Regions from separate parts of the Brevibacillus sp. YAE8 genome, predicted to be linked through region 3. Evidence: riboswitches for the same ligand, from Rfam matches in the RefSeq annotation. Region 3 holds a riboswitch; each other region holds the start of a gene.

Region 1 (4,523 bases), 350 kb from region 3:
CGTTTGCAAGCATTTGGCACAGGTGCGGGCGAGGGGGGTCTCGACGAACTCATGCGCGCACGCTTTTTGCAAATGGGCCAGTTGGCGCTTCAGACGTTCAAGGTCAACCTCCAGGCGCGCGATCTCTTTTCGCAATTGCAACACATCATTCAATCGTCTGCCACCTCCGGGCGCTTATTTGTACAGTTGACTTCCTTGCTCGCGAAATTCGCGGGCTTTTTCTTGCAGGCCCGCTGCGATGGCGGCAGGCTCGATCCGCTCCTGCTCCTGGGCCTGGTGGCGGATGTCGTGCGAGATTTTCATGCTGCAAAATTTCGGGCCGCACATCGAGCAAAAATGCGCGGACTTCGCTGCTTCGGCAGGCAGCGTCTCATCGTGGTATTCGCGGGCGCGCTCGGGGTCGAGAGACAGGTTGAACTGGTCGTTCCAGCGAAACTCGAAGCGGGCTTTGGACAAAGCGTCGTCGCGCTGTTTTGCTCGCGGGTGGCCTTTGGCCAAATCCGCTGCATGAGCGGCGATTTTATAGGCGATGAGACCGTTGCGCACGTCTTCCTTGTTCGGCAGGCCGAGATGCTCCTTGGGCGTGACGTAGCAGAGCATCGCGGTGCCAAACCAGCCGATCATCGCGGCGCCGATCGCCGAGGTGATGTGGTCGTAGCCGGGCGCGATGTCTGTCGTCAACGGCCCGAGCGTATAAAAAGGCGCCTCGTGGCAAATCGCTAGTTGTTTGTCCATGTTTTCGCGAATGAGGTGCATCGGGACGTGGCCGGGTCCTTCAATCATCACCTGCACGTCGTGCTTCCAGGCGATTTTCGTCAGCTCGCCGAGTGTCTCTAGTTCGGCAAACTGGGCCTCGTCATTCGCATCTGCAATCGAGCCGGGGCGCAAGCCGTCTCCAAGTGACACGCTGATGTCATACGCCTTGAGAATCTCGCAAATCTCTTCGAAATGCGTGTACAAAAAGTTTTCCTCGTGATGGGCGAGACACCACGCAGCCAGAATGGAGCCGCCGCGCGAGACGATTCCGGTCACGCGCTTCGCGGTCAGCGGAATGTAGCGGAGCAGGACGCCGGCGTGAATGGTGAAATAATCGACGCCTTGCTCTGCCTGTTCAATCAGCGTGTCCCGGTAGACTTCCCAGGTCAAATCCTCCGCTTTGCCGTTCACTTTTTCAAGCGCCTGGTAAATCGGTACGGTTCCGACAGGCACCGGGCTGTTGCGGATGATCCACTCGCGCGTCGTGTGGATGTGCTTTCCGGTCGACAAGTCCATGATCGTGTCCGCGCCCCAGCGCACCGACCAGATCATTTTTTCGACTTCTTCTTCCATTGAGGAGCTGACGGCAGAAGTGCCGATGTTGGCGTTGACCTTGACGTGAAAATTCCGGCCGATAATCATCGGCTCCGCTTCCGGATGATTGATATTGGCGGGAATGATCGCGCGGCCTGCCGCCACCTCAGCCCGGACGAACTCCGGCGTGACGCCTTCGCGGATGGCGATGTACTCCATCTCCGGCGTGATGATGTGACGGCGGGCGTAGTGAAGCTGGGTGACCGTCTTGCCTGGCTTCGCCCGTCTCGGCTGATAGCCTTCGCGCGGGAAAGCGGGCATCTTCCCTGCGCTGTCGGCGTTGCGGATTCCGTCGTCCACAGGCTTTGGCTCGCGGCCGGCATAGCTCTCCGTATCGTCGCGCTCCTCGATCCAGCGCTGGCGCACGAGCGGCAGCCCTTTGTTGATGTCGGCGACATAACCTTCGGCCGTGTATTCGCCGCTTGTGTCGTACACGCGCAACGGCGGGTTTGGTGTGGTGCCGTACAGCCCCTCGGTAGGCGATAGCGCAATTTCGCGCATCGGCACGCGAATGTCGGGGCGGCTGCCTACCTCGTATACTTTGCGGCTTCCGGGAAAAGATGAAATGGATGACATAAAAAAACCTCCTTGGCTTGGTTGCACGAAAGCGCGAACCTTGTAGGGAGGCGAAAGAGGCCCGTCGCGAAAAAACGCCACATGGGAACATGCGACGCCAGACGCGAGAGTAGAGAAGAGACGGGTATCCGAAAAAAAGATACGCGTCGCTAATCTGTCATATGGACATTCCTCCGCTGGCATTACCCAGTTCAGGTTCAACGGTCGATGGCACAGTACCATCCTCTCAGCCTGGTGATTTCCAAGCTCCCGTGCTTGTTTTTGGTTGTCGTTGCAAGATTAGGATACCGGAGAACAGCCGTGCTTGGCAAGAAAAAGTTTCCAACAAAAATTGCCACAGGGCAACACATTTTCCCCCCCTCTATACTCATGAATCGGACTAAAACTGTTTCTGTAGACCCACACGAATTGCGTCTGGTACGATGAAATTCGAAAAAACGAGAAACTGCTTTTATACGTTCTGTTCTAAGGCTTTGGGCGAATAGGGCGATTGAGATTTTTTGAGGTGATGGAGTGTGAATGTATATTCGGATCTGAAGCAAGGAGAGCGGGGTGCGTGGGTCAGCATTATCGCCTATATTTTCTGCTCGGCGTTAAAAATAGGGGTTGCGGTGCTGACAGGCTCGGCAGCGTTAATGGCGGACGGGCTGAACAACTCGACGGACGTGGTGGCGTCGATTGCCGTGCTGATCGGGCTGCGCATTGCCCGCAAGCCGCCGGATCGCGACCATCCGTACGGCCATTTTCGCGCGGAGACGATCTCTGCCCTGGTCGCGTCGTTCATCATGCTGTTTGTCGGGCTGGAGGTCATTACCGGAGCGATTCCGACGCTGTTTGATACAAACCACACTGCTCCCGACTTGTTGGCAGGCTGGACGGCGCTGGCGACTGCGGTCATCATGCTCGGGGTCTATCGGTACAATCACCAACTCGCCGTGAAAACGAACAGCCAGGCGTTGCTCGCGGCCGCTGCCGACAACCGCTCGGATGCCTTCGTCAGCATCGGGACGTTTGTCGGAGTGGCGGGCGCGCAGTTCCAACTGCATTGGCTCGACCCGCTGGCAGCGCTCGTGGTCGGGGTGATTATCCTGAAGACGGCGTGGGATATTTTCCGGGAGGCGACGCATCGCTTAACAGATGGCTTCGATGAGGGGCAACTGGAGGAGCTGAAGGAGACGATCTTCTCCATTTCCGGGGTGAAAGCGATCAGCGACATCAAGGCGCGTTATCACGGCAGCAGCGTGCTCGTTGACGTCGTGATCCACGTCGATCCGCAGTTGAACGTAGTAGAAAGCCACACCATCACCGAAAATATCGAAGAACGGATGAAACGTGTGCACAAAATCAATACGGTTCACATTCATATCGAACCGGAACAACAGCTCGCAAAAAGATAAGCAAAAAACCTGTCCGCAAATGGGGCAGGTTTTTTGCGCAGACGTTATCCGGTAAGGCTAAGGCGTCGCCAATGGCTGCGCGCAGCCAAGTGTTCTGCTTATGGCTTCGCACCGCACCACCAACTGTTCCAACGCCGCTTTACATAGGAGTGGCTTTTTTGCGGCGAAGCGTTTTCGTTGTCGAGGTCGGACCGGGACTCGGTTTCCCCACCGCTTCTTTGGCAGGGGAGGTTGTCTTGTCCGCTTTCTCCGCAGAAGCGGCCCGTTTGCGCCCTGCTTTCGGCTTCGCGGCTGCCGGGACAGGCTCCGGCGCAAGCTTCACGGGACTGCCCGTAGTGCCTGCTGTCGAGGCCAGGCTTTCCTTCAAAGCTTGCATCAGGTCGATCACATTCGTGCGCGCAACCGTCGGAGCGGTGGCGATCTCCTGGCCCTCCAGCTTTTTCTCGATCATTTTTTGCAACTCGACGCGGTATTCGTCGGTGTACTTGGCGGGATCGAACGGAACGGTCATGTTGCCGATCAGCTCTGTCGCCATTTTCAGTTCGTTTTCCGCGAGCGGGACAGTAGCCTCCGGCAAGGCGGGCACTTGACTGACCGGGCGCACCTCGTCCGGGTAAAAAATCGTTTCCAGCATGATGCAATGCTCGTACAGCCGAATGACGGCGAGACTTTGCCGATTGCGCATCGTCACCTGGGCGACGGCGATCTTTCCGGTCTGCTCCATGGCGGCGCGCAGCAGCGCATACGCCTTTTCTCCCGTATCTTGCGGAGACAGGAAGTAGCTTTTGTCAAAGTAAACCGGGTCGATCTCCGACAAGTCCACGAAGTCGAGAATTTCAATGGCGCGGCGCGTCTCGGGCGTGATCGCCTCCAGGTCTTCGTCGTTAATCATGACAAAATGGCCTTTTTCGTACTCGTACCCGCGGACGATTTCGCTCGGTTCCACTTCCCGCTGGCAATGCGGGCACATTTTGGCGTATTTGATCGGGGTGTTGCATTCCTTGTGCAGTTGGCGAAAGCGAATGTCCCGTTCCTCTGTTGCCGTAAACATGCGGACGGGTATATTGACCAGGCCGAAGCTGATTGAGCCTTTCCAGACGGTGTGCATATGATTCCTCCAGTACGGACTGTTTTTGCGTGGCTGCGACTGTTTTTGTTTATTGTTTGTAGCCGACAAGCGGATGCCGCGAGGGAAATGCA
Region 2 (4,523 bases), on a different contig from region 3:
TTCGCCAGGCGGCGGCGCGTATCCAGGCTGATTCGGATGTGCTTTTGGTAATTGGAATCGGGGGTTCATATTTAGGGGCGAAAGCTGTACTGGACATTTTGGGCCACAGCTTTTACAATTTGCTGCCGAAGTCGAAGCGGCGTTTTCCGGAAATTTATTTTGTCGGGAACAATATCAGCCCGGTTTATATCTCTCATCTGATGGACGTGCTCGAAGGAAAAGACGTGTCCATCAATGTCATCTCGAAGTCGGGCACGACGACAGAGCCCGCGATCGCTTTTCGGCTGCTGCGCACCTGGCTGGAGAACAAGTACGGCCGCGAGCAGGCGAAGAAGCGCATCTATATTACGACGGACAAAACGCGCGGCGCCTTAAAAAGACTCGCGGAGGACGAAGGGTACGAAAGCTTCGTCATTCCGGACGATATCGGCGGACGTTTTTCCGTCCTGACCGCAGTCGGACTGTTGCCAATCGCAGTGAGCGGGGCCGATCTGGACGCGCTGATGAAGGGCGCGCAAGACGCGAGCGAGCGCTACATGGTCATGGATTTGTACGAAAATCCGTGCTACCAGTATGCGGCGATTCGCAATGCGCTGTACCGCAAAGGTAAAACCGTGGAGCTTCTGGTCAGCTACGAGCCGCAGTTCCGCTTTTTCGCGGAGTGGTGGAAGCAGCTTTTCGGGGAGTCGGAAGGAAAAGACGGCAAAGGAATTTTTCCCGCGTCAGCCGAGTTTTCCACGGACCTGCACTCGTTGGGGCAGTACATACAGGACGGCATGCGGCAGTTGTTTGAAACGGTTGTTACGGTGAACAAGCCCGCCGTCGACGTGACCGTGCAGGAGGACCCGCTCGATGTGGACGGGTTGAACTTCCTGTCCGGCAAGCGGATGGGGTTTGTCAATAAAAAGGCTTTCGAGGGAACGGTACTGGCCCATGTAGATGGCGGCGTACCGAACCTGCTTGTGGAGATGCCAGAGGCGACAGCGTACCATCTCGGCGCCCTGATCTACTTTTTTGAAAAGGCGTGCGGGATCAGCGGCTATTTGCTAGGGGTCAACCCGTTCGATCAGCCCGGGGTGGAGGCGTACAAGGCCAACATGTTCGCCCTTCTGGGAAAACCTGGATTCGAGCAGCAGAAAGCGGAACTGGAGGCAAGATTGCGCGAGAACAAGACGTATTTGACTGTGGAGGAGACAGCGGCGTATTTGGAGCTTCCTGAAACGTTTATTTTGGAAAAAATTCATCAGGGCAAAATCCGCGCTCTCCACGACGGCAACGAGTACATCATCAACAAGGAGCAGTTCAATCACCATCTGGAGGAAATGCGCAAGCTTCGCGAGTTCGAGGAAGCGGCGCGTCACGAGACGGTTCCGGAAAGCTACGATGTGAAAGACGAGGATTAAGCTGAGGATGAAAGCGCAGACCATCTTGTCAGATCGCGCCCAAGAGGACTATACTTGGTGGGTGAACGAAAATAAAAGATCAAGCAACTCGGGGAGTCCTTCATGCGGGGCTGAGAGGATGGAAGCAACGACCGTCGACCCATTGCACCTGATCCGGATCATGCCGGCGCAGGGATACGGTTGCCGGCAAACAGCGCTTTTTTATTTGGTTACGATGCGTATGAAGCCCGCCTTTTCCTGTGAAGGAGAAGGTGGTTTTTTTCATTTTGTCGACTGCGCCAGGGGCTTTTGGCTACAACGGCGCTTTCGAATGGCCCCGAAGAGATTACAACAAGCGAGGAGAGAGAAAAATTGAGCGATTGTCTCGTAGTGGGTGGAGGAATTATCGGATTAAGTCTGGCTTATGAGTTGTCACGAAGAGGAAGGAGCGTCACGCTGGTCGAGCAGGGAGAATGGGGCGGACAGGCGTCTTCTGCGGCGGCGGGGATGCTCGCGCCGTTGAAGGAGTTTACGGCCCCAGGCCCGATGCTCGATCTGGGCATGACTTCGCTGGCCTATTACCCGCAGTGGGCGGCCGAGCTGGAAGAGTTTACCGGAGGGGACGTCCAGCTCAGCCTGGAAGGGCTGCTGACGGTCGCGCTCAACGATGACGAGCAGGCACAGCTTTTGGCGAAGTACCATTGGCAAAAAGAAGCGGGGCACAGCGTCCACCTTTTGACGGAGCGGCAGCAACTGGCTGAGGTGGAGCCGCTTTTGACCGAGCAGGCGCAGGCAGCCATCTACTCTCCGTACGAAGGGCATATCAACAACCGCATGCTGCTGCGCGCTCTGGTGACAGCATGCCGGCTGCAAGGCGTCGCGTTGCACGCAGGCTGTGTCGTGAGCGGCATCGCGGTAAAAGGCGGCCGGGTAGTCGGCGTGGAGAGTTCGCTTGGACCGCTGCGGGCGGAGCAAACGATCATCACGTCAGGCGCGTGGGCGGGCATCATGCTGGAAATGCTCGGCGTTTCGATTCCCGTTCGCCCGGTTCGCGGCCAGATCGCGGCGGTATCCTCCGCAGGCATCCCGCTTCGCACCGTCATTTTTGGCACCTCCGGCTACATCACGCCGAAGAAGGACGGGAAAATCGTCATCGGCGCGACAGAAGACGAAAGCGGCTTTCAGCGCGAAGTTACAATGGCGGGCTTGGCCAGCATCCTGAACGGAGTCATGCCGTACGTCCCGGCCTTACACGGCGCTGCTTTTCTGGAGGCGTGGGGCGGACTGCGGCCAGCTACCGCAGATGGCAAGCCGCTGCTTGGTCCCGTGCCCGGCTGGGACGGGCTTTCGATTGCCGGAGGGCACTTCCGCAACGGCATCTTGCTGTCCCCGGCTACCGCGAAATGGATGGCCGACTACCTGGAAAAAGGCGAGACAGAGCGTCTGACGCCGTTTTTGCCATCCCGCTTTTTGGCAAAAACAGACGAAACGTCGAACAAAATGGGCTAGTCCGAACTGCAAACCCGGTACACCTCCCCATGGGCACCTGTATATGGTAATAAAGAAACACCAGAAGGGGAGGAGTTTCCATGCAGTCTGAAAAAAACCTGTACCAGGCTGACGTCCAGACGGTCAGTCTGATAAAGGATATGCGTGAAAATGTGCACAACATATGCAAAGAACACGTCGAGAAAAAGGTGCGCATTGAAGCGATTGACGGCCAGATTTTTGAAGGCGTGATCGTGGACTTTGACGATCAGAATGTATATGTGGAAGTGGACGATCTCGATGCAGAGGAAGACGACTACGAGTTCGAAGAGGTAGCCAGCCGCAAATCGCATGGAGACTGGGGCATGTACCCGGACTGGACTCCCTACGGCTATCCATATGGCGGATACCAGCCGTTTGGCGATGTCAGTCCGCTTGGCAGCAGCAGCCAGCCGAATCGGCCTCCTGCTGGTCAAGTCAGCCCTTACGCGGACGATTGCTATCCATACGCTCCGATCAGCCCATTCGGCAGCCCGAACCAGCCGTATGGGCAGGTAAGTCCGTTCGGCAGCCCGAATCAGCCGTATGGGCAGGTAAGCCCGTTCGGCAGTCCGGGTCAACCGTATGGGCAGGTAAGTCCGTTCGGCAGTCCGGGCCAGCCATATGGGCAAGTAAGTCCGTTTGGCAGTCCGAGCTTTCCGTACGGCCAGGTGAGTCCGTTTGGAGAGGGCGCTCCTTTCGTCAGCCCTTATTCCGGCTTCAATCCGTACATGGCGCCGTTCCCACCGTTCCCGCCCTACCCGCCTCAGCCGTGTTACCCGTATCCACCGCCGCCACCACCTCCGGCTGCAGTCGTCGTGCCGAGGAAAAAACGCCGCCGTCCGTGTCGAAGAGGCAAAAGAATCATTCCGCTCGCCTTGTTTACGCTTTTGACGATCGCGCTGCTCTAAAACCTGAAAGCATAGAGTTACCAAGCCTCTTGCCATCCGCAATTCCGGCAGCGAGGCTTGTTGCTCGTTTTGCCTGCCCTCGCCTGTGAGTACAACCCGCCGTTTTGGCGCACACTACCAGTAGTATGTGACGAAGGCAGGGGATACAAATGAAGAAAATTCAAAGCAGCTTACCAGGGACGAAGGCGACGTTCGGCTATTTCCGCGAGTCGCTCGAGCCGCATTTTACACTGGCGAATTGGGATTACGAACACGGCTATTTCGACCGCACCCTTGACGACAGGAACACCGTGTACCTCCGCCTCCCGGTAAAAGTCTTGCAGGGCGAGCTCGACAGCCCCGACGCGTGGCTGGAACTGGGCGAACCGTTTGTTTTGCGCCACGTCTACAACACAGGCGTAGAGGAAGATATCGGCTACTACGCCCCCGTCGCTTCAGCCGTGATGAACCAGTTCCAGGAGCCGCTCGACAAAGATGCCGAGATCGACCCCCGCTGGATTCGCAAGGCCGAGGCCATCGTCAAAGAACTGGAAAATCGTCTCGGATGAAAAGCGGGCCTTGGAGCAGGCCTGCTTTTTTGTTTTGCTTCGCTTCGATGAAAGCAGCAGCGAGGAATGGATTTTCAATGAAATTGCTTTTTCAGTTCGGTTCTGTTAGCAGAAAAACATTGTACAGATTGAGGAAAGCCCAGCCTTGCCTGAGC
Region 3 (4,523 bases):
CCCTCCACGATCTCTATTCTATTAGTATAATATCACCCTTGGCGGGAGAAAATGGCCGGAATGGAAAAAGCGCAAATGGCTTTCCGCTCCGGCGGCAAGGAGCAAAGATGGAAGACAGAATCTATTATCAAGATGCGTATGCGACAACGTTTTCGGCGCGCGTACTGCGGCAGGGTACGGAAGAGGATGGAACGCCGTACGCTGTGCTGAGCCAGACGGCGTTTTACCCGACGGGAGGCGGACAGCCCGGGGATGTGGGCACGCTCGGAGAATGTCGGGTCATCGACGTGGAAGAAGTAGCGGGCGAGGTGCGTCATCGGCTGGAAGCTCCGCTGCCGGAGGACTGCACGGAAGTGGTCGGGCAGATCGATTGGGACCGCCGCTTCGATCACATGCAGCAGCATGCCGGACAGCACATTTTGTCCGCCGCGTTTCTGGAAGTCGCGCGGGCGGAGACGGTCGCGTTTCATTTGGGAAAAGAACGCGTGACGATCGACGTGCGCCTGGATGAGCTGACAGCGGATGTGTGGGAAGCAGTCGAGCAGCGGGCCAACCAGGTCGTGCTGGAAAACCATCCGATCATCGCCCGGTTTGTCGACGACGAGGAGCTGGCTACGTTGCCGCTGAAAAAACAGCCGACGGTCACGGAAAATGTCCGCGTCGTCATCATCCCCGAGTACGACTACAATCCGTGCGGCGGCACACATCCTGCGCGCACGGGCGAAGTGGGCATGATTAAAATTCTCGGCTGGGAGCGCCATCGCGGAAACATCCGGCTGGAGTTCATCTGCGGCTTGCGGGCTTTGCGGGATTACACGCGCAAGCAGGCGGCTGTGCGCGAGCTGGCGAAGCGGTTTGCGACCAGCGAGGCGGAGCTGATCGCGCAGGCAGAGCGCGTGCTGGCCGAACGGGACAGTTTGAAAGCAAGGCTCGCCGACGCCGAAAAGCAACTGCTGGAAGGCGAAGTCCGAAAGCAGCTCGGCGTGGCAGAGCAAGTGGGAACTGTGCGTGTCATCGCGCAAGTTTTCCCGGACAAAACGATCCAGCAACTGCAGCAGTACGCCCAGCTCGCAGTCGCGGAGGCGCCGGACGTCGTATGCTTGCTGGCCGCAGCGACTGACGAGAAGACCCAGCTTGTGTTTGCGCGGGGGCAGGACGTGAACGTCGCCGTCAACCAGCTTATCAAGGAGACGCTGCCGTTGATTGCCGGAAAAGGCGGCGGCAATCCGGCGATGGCGCAGGGCGGCGGTCAACCAGCGCCTGCTGCGGACGAAGTGTTGGCGCACGCCCGCAAGCTGCTTGCCCAGTCGCTGGCCTGACGGACTAGCTGTGGGCAAGGCCGTTCACGCCTGGCCCCTACCATGATGGATGATGCGAGGAGGAAACGACGATGTTTTGGAACCCCGGCGATAAAGTTCGCGTGACGCAGCGGACAGGAGAATATATCGCGGAAGTGCTGGAAATTCACGATACGAAGCTGTTGGTCAAGGTGCTGGCGGTGACGAAATACCCGCAGCAGGGCGACCTGCATACGTCCTACGAGGTGGATGTGCCGCTGTTCCACCAGCGCCCAGCGCTCTCCTACCAGGAAAAATTCATGACCCCGGCCGCATCCGTCATCCGCTACAACGGCGAAGTGCCGGACTACAAGGAGTCCGTGCGCAAAGCGATGGAGCGGGAAATGGAGAAGCTGAAAAAAATGGCGGCCTGGTCCGAGCGCTGCCTGGTTGAACTGGAAGCGATGTACAAGGAAACCTTTACAAACACGAAATAGAATGGTACTGTAATACTCGAACGTACGACAATTTCATAGGTTTACTACCAAACGGGGGCCGAGCATCGTCGGCTGAGATTGTAACGAGCGTGTTACTGACCGTTGAACCTGACCTGGGTCATGCCAGCGGAGGAAGAGGTATATGAATCGATTTCACGGTGCGGCAGTTGCGGCGTATTTGCCGGAATGCTGCTACCAGATGATGAGATCAACTCAACCATCCCACGGCGGATGGTTTTTTTCTTCCATCTGTCCGATGGGATACATATACGGCTTCCACCGTTTGACTGGGGTGACTTCCGGCAAGCGAGGGAGGCCGTTTTTTCGTCCCTCGACAGGTGCCATCAAGAAGGAGGAATACAATGGTTGTTGTGCTGAACGGAAAAACAGCAGAGCTGTCGGCTGAGATCAACACAGTCCGCGCCTTGCTCGCTTCGTATTCCCTGCAAGAGAAGATTGTCGTCGTGGAGCGCAACGGAGAGATCATCGACCGCTCCCGGTATGAACAAACGCCGATTGCAGACGGAGACCGCATCGAAATCGTTCATTTTGTCGGAGGAGGATGACCAGCATGGATACATGGAAAATTGGCCCTTACGAGTTTCGCTCCCGCCTCTTGCTCGGGACCGGAAAATTCGCAGATTTGGAAACGCAAGGAAAAGCAGTCGAGGTGTCGGAAGCAGAAATTTTGACGTTTGCGATTCGCCGGCTCAATTTGGAAAATCCGCAAGAGCCGAACTTTTTGGAACAGCTCGACCTGAAAAAATTCACCCTGCTGCCGAACACAGCGGGAGCCTATACGGCAGAGGAAGCGGTGCGTATCGCCCGTCTGGCGAAAGCATCCGGCTTGTGCGATATGATTAAGGTGGAGGTCATCGGCGACCCGAAAACGCTGCTGCCTGACCCGATCGGCACGCTGGAAGCGTCGAAAATACTGGTCGAAGAAGGCTTCATCGTGCTGACCTACACCAACGACGATCCGATTCTCGCCAAGCGTTTGCAGGAAGTGGGCGTGCATGCCGTCATGCCGGGCGCGTCCCCGATTGGCTCCGGACAAGGCATCGTCAACGAAAACAACCTCCGCTTCATCATCGAGGACGCGAAAGTACCGATTATTGTGGATGCAGGCATCGGGTCGCCAGCCGATTGCGCGAAAGCGATGGAGCTGGGCGCGGACGGCGTGCTGCTGAATACGGCAGTCGCGCTCGCGGACAATCCGGTGCTGATGGCCGAAGCGATGAAGCTCGGCGTGGAAGCGGGGCGCAAAGGCTTCCTCGCGGGACGGATTGCGAAAAAGCGCTACGCGTCGGCGAGCAGTCCGACCGAAGGGATGATTGAGTAGCGTGGACCGACTGACAGAAGCGGTAGAATCGATTGCCAGGCGCAAAGAAGAGTTGTTTGCCCTCCTGGCAGAGCTCGTTTCCCATCCGACTGTAAGTCCGCCAGCGCGAAACAGCGACGCGGCGCAAACGGTACTCGCCCATCGGCTCGCGGCCATCGGCTTTGAGGTCGACCGCTGGACCGTCTACCCCGGCGATGACAACGTCGTCGGCCGACTGCCGGGCAGCGCTTCCGCCCAGGCGAACAGCCTGATTATCAACGGGCACATCGACGTTGCGAGCTGGACGTATCCGCCGTTTTCCTTGACGCGCGGCGCAGACGGGCGGCTGTACGGACGCGGTGTAGCAGACATGAAAGGTGGACTGGCTGCAAGCCTGTTCGCCATCCAGATGCTGCGCGAGCACGGCGTCGAGCTGGCAGGCGATTTGCTGTTCCAATCGGTAATCGGCGAGGAAGCGGGCGAAGCCGGGACGCTGGTGGCGCTCGAACGCGGCTACCAGGCGGACTACGCCATCGTCGTCGACACGAGCAACCTGCACATGCAAGGGCAGGGCGGCGTGATTACCGGCTGGATCACGATTGAGAGTCCGACGACCTTGCACGACGGGATGCGGGCGAGAACGATCCATGCCGGAGGCGGCGTGCGCGGCGCGTCTGCGATTGAAAAAATGGCGAAAATCATTACGGCGCTGCAGGAGCTGGAACGCGACTGGGCTGTGATGAAGGCGTACCCCGGCTTTGCGGCTGGCAGCAATACGATCAACCCTGCCGTGATCGAGGGAGGACGCCATGCTGCGTTTATTGCGGATCGCTGCGCGCTCTGGATTACGGTTCACTTTTATCCGAACGAATCATACGAACAGATCATTCGCGAGATCGAGGACCATGTCGGACGCGCAGCGGCGGCCGATTTGTGGCTGCGCGACCATCCCCCTGTGTTTCGCTGGGGCGGTCGCTCCATGATCGAGGAGCGCGGAGAAATTTTCCCGTCCCTGGAGCTGGACACGGAGCATCCGGCTTTGGCGCAGTTGCAAGCCGCCTATGAGAGCGAGCTGGGCGAGGCGCCTGTGGTGGACATGTCTCCTACCGTCACAGATGCGGGCTGGTTCGCGCACGCAGGCATTCCCGCCGTACTGTTCGGCCCGGGCGAGCTGAAGCACGCCCATGCCGTCGATGAGTCGATTGATCCTGACCAGCTTGTCCGGTTTGCCCAGATTATGGCCCGTTTTATCGCGAGCTGGTGCAACACGCCAAAGGAAGCGAAGGAGTGAAAAAAAGCATGGCAACCTTTACAGACCGTTTGTTACGCAGCGTCGCCCCGATCTGGGAGCGCGTTCACCAGCATCCATTTGTAACCGGCCTGGGTGACGGCACGTTGCCTGTAGAGTCGTTCAAATTTTACATGAAG

What was found. Region 3 has a riboswitch for thiamine pyrophosphate ahead of thiS (sulfur carrier protein ThiS). Riboswitches for the same ligand answer to the same signal wherever they lie in the genome.
Region 1: another riboswitch for thiamine pyrophosphate. It lies ahead of thiC (phosphomethylpyrimidine synthase ThiC); the one in region 3 lies ahead of thiS (sulfur carrier protein ThiS).
Region 2: another riboswitch for thiamine pyrophosphate. It lies ahead of thiO (glycine oxidase ThiO); the one in region 3 lies ahead of thiS (sulfur carrier protein ThiS).

What each region holds. Positions count from the first base shown of each region.
Region 1 is NZ_BAAIYG010000001.1:706,483-711,005, reverse strand. It holds gene AC27IT_RS02920 (hypothetical protein) at 1-153, opposite strand, end outside; gene thiC (phosphomethylpyrimidine synthase ThiC) at 175-1,926, opposite strand; TPP riboswitch at 2,078-2,188, opposite strand; gene AC27IT_RS02910 (cation diffusion facilitator family transporter) at 2,442-3,323, shown strand; gene ku (non-homologous end joining protein Ku) at 3,463-4,431, opposite strand.
Region 2 is NZ_BAAIYG010000010.1:9,274-13,796, forward strand. It holds partial or broken gene AC27IT_RS14205 (glucose-6-phosphate isomerase) at 1-1,163, shown strand, start outside; gene AC27IT_RS14210 (excisionase family DNA-binding protein) at 1,185-1,403, shown strand; TPP riboswitch at 1,483-1,598, shown strand; gene thiO (glycine oxidase ThiO) at 1,755-2,891, shown strand; gene AC27IT_RS14220 (LSm family protein) at 2,972-3,820, shown strand; gene AC27IT_RS14225 (YugN family protein) at 3,970-4,368, shown strand; gene AC27IT_RS14230 (hypothetical protein) at 4,446-4,523, shown strand, end outside.
Region 3 is NZ_BAAIYG010000001.1:357,980-362,502, reverse strand. It holds gene AC27IT_RS01080 (alanyl-tRNA editing protein) at 108-1,319, shown strand; gene kapB (kinase-associated lipoprotein KapB) at 1,391-1,774, shown strand; TPP riboswitch at 1,816-1,926, shown strand; gene thiS (sulfur carrier protein ThiS) at 2,137-2,340, shown strand; gene AC27IT_RS01065 (thiazole synthase) at 2,346-3,116, shown strand; gene AC27IT_RS01060 (acetylornithine deacetylase) at 3,109-4,386, shown strand; gene tenA (thiaminase II) at 4,395-4,523, shown strand, end outside.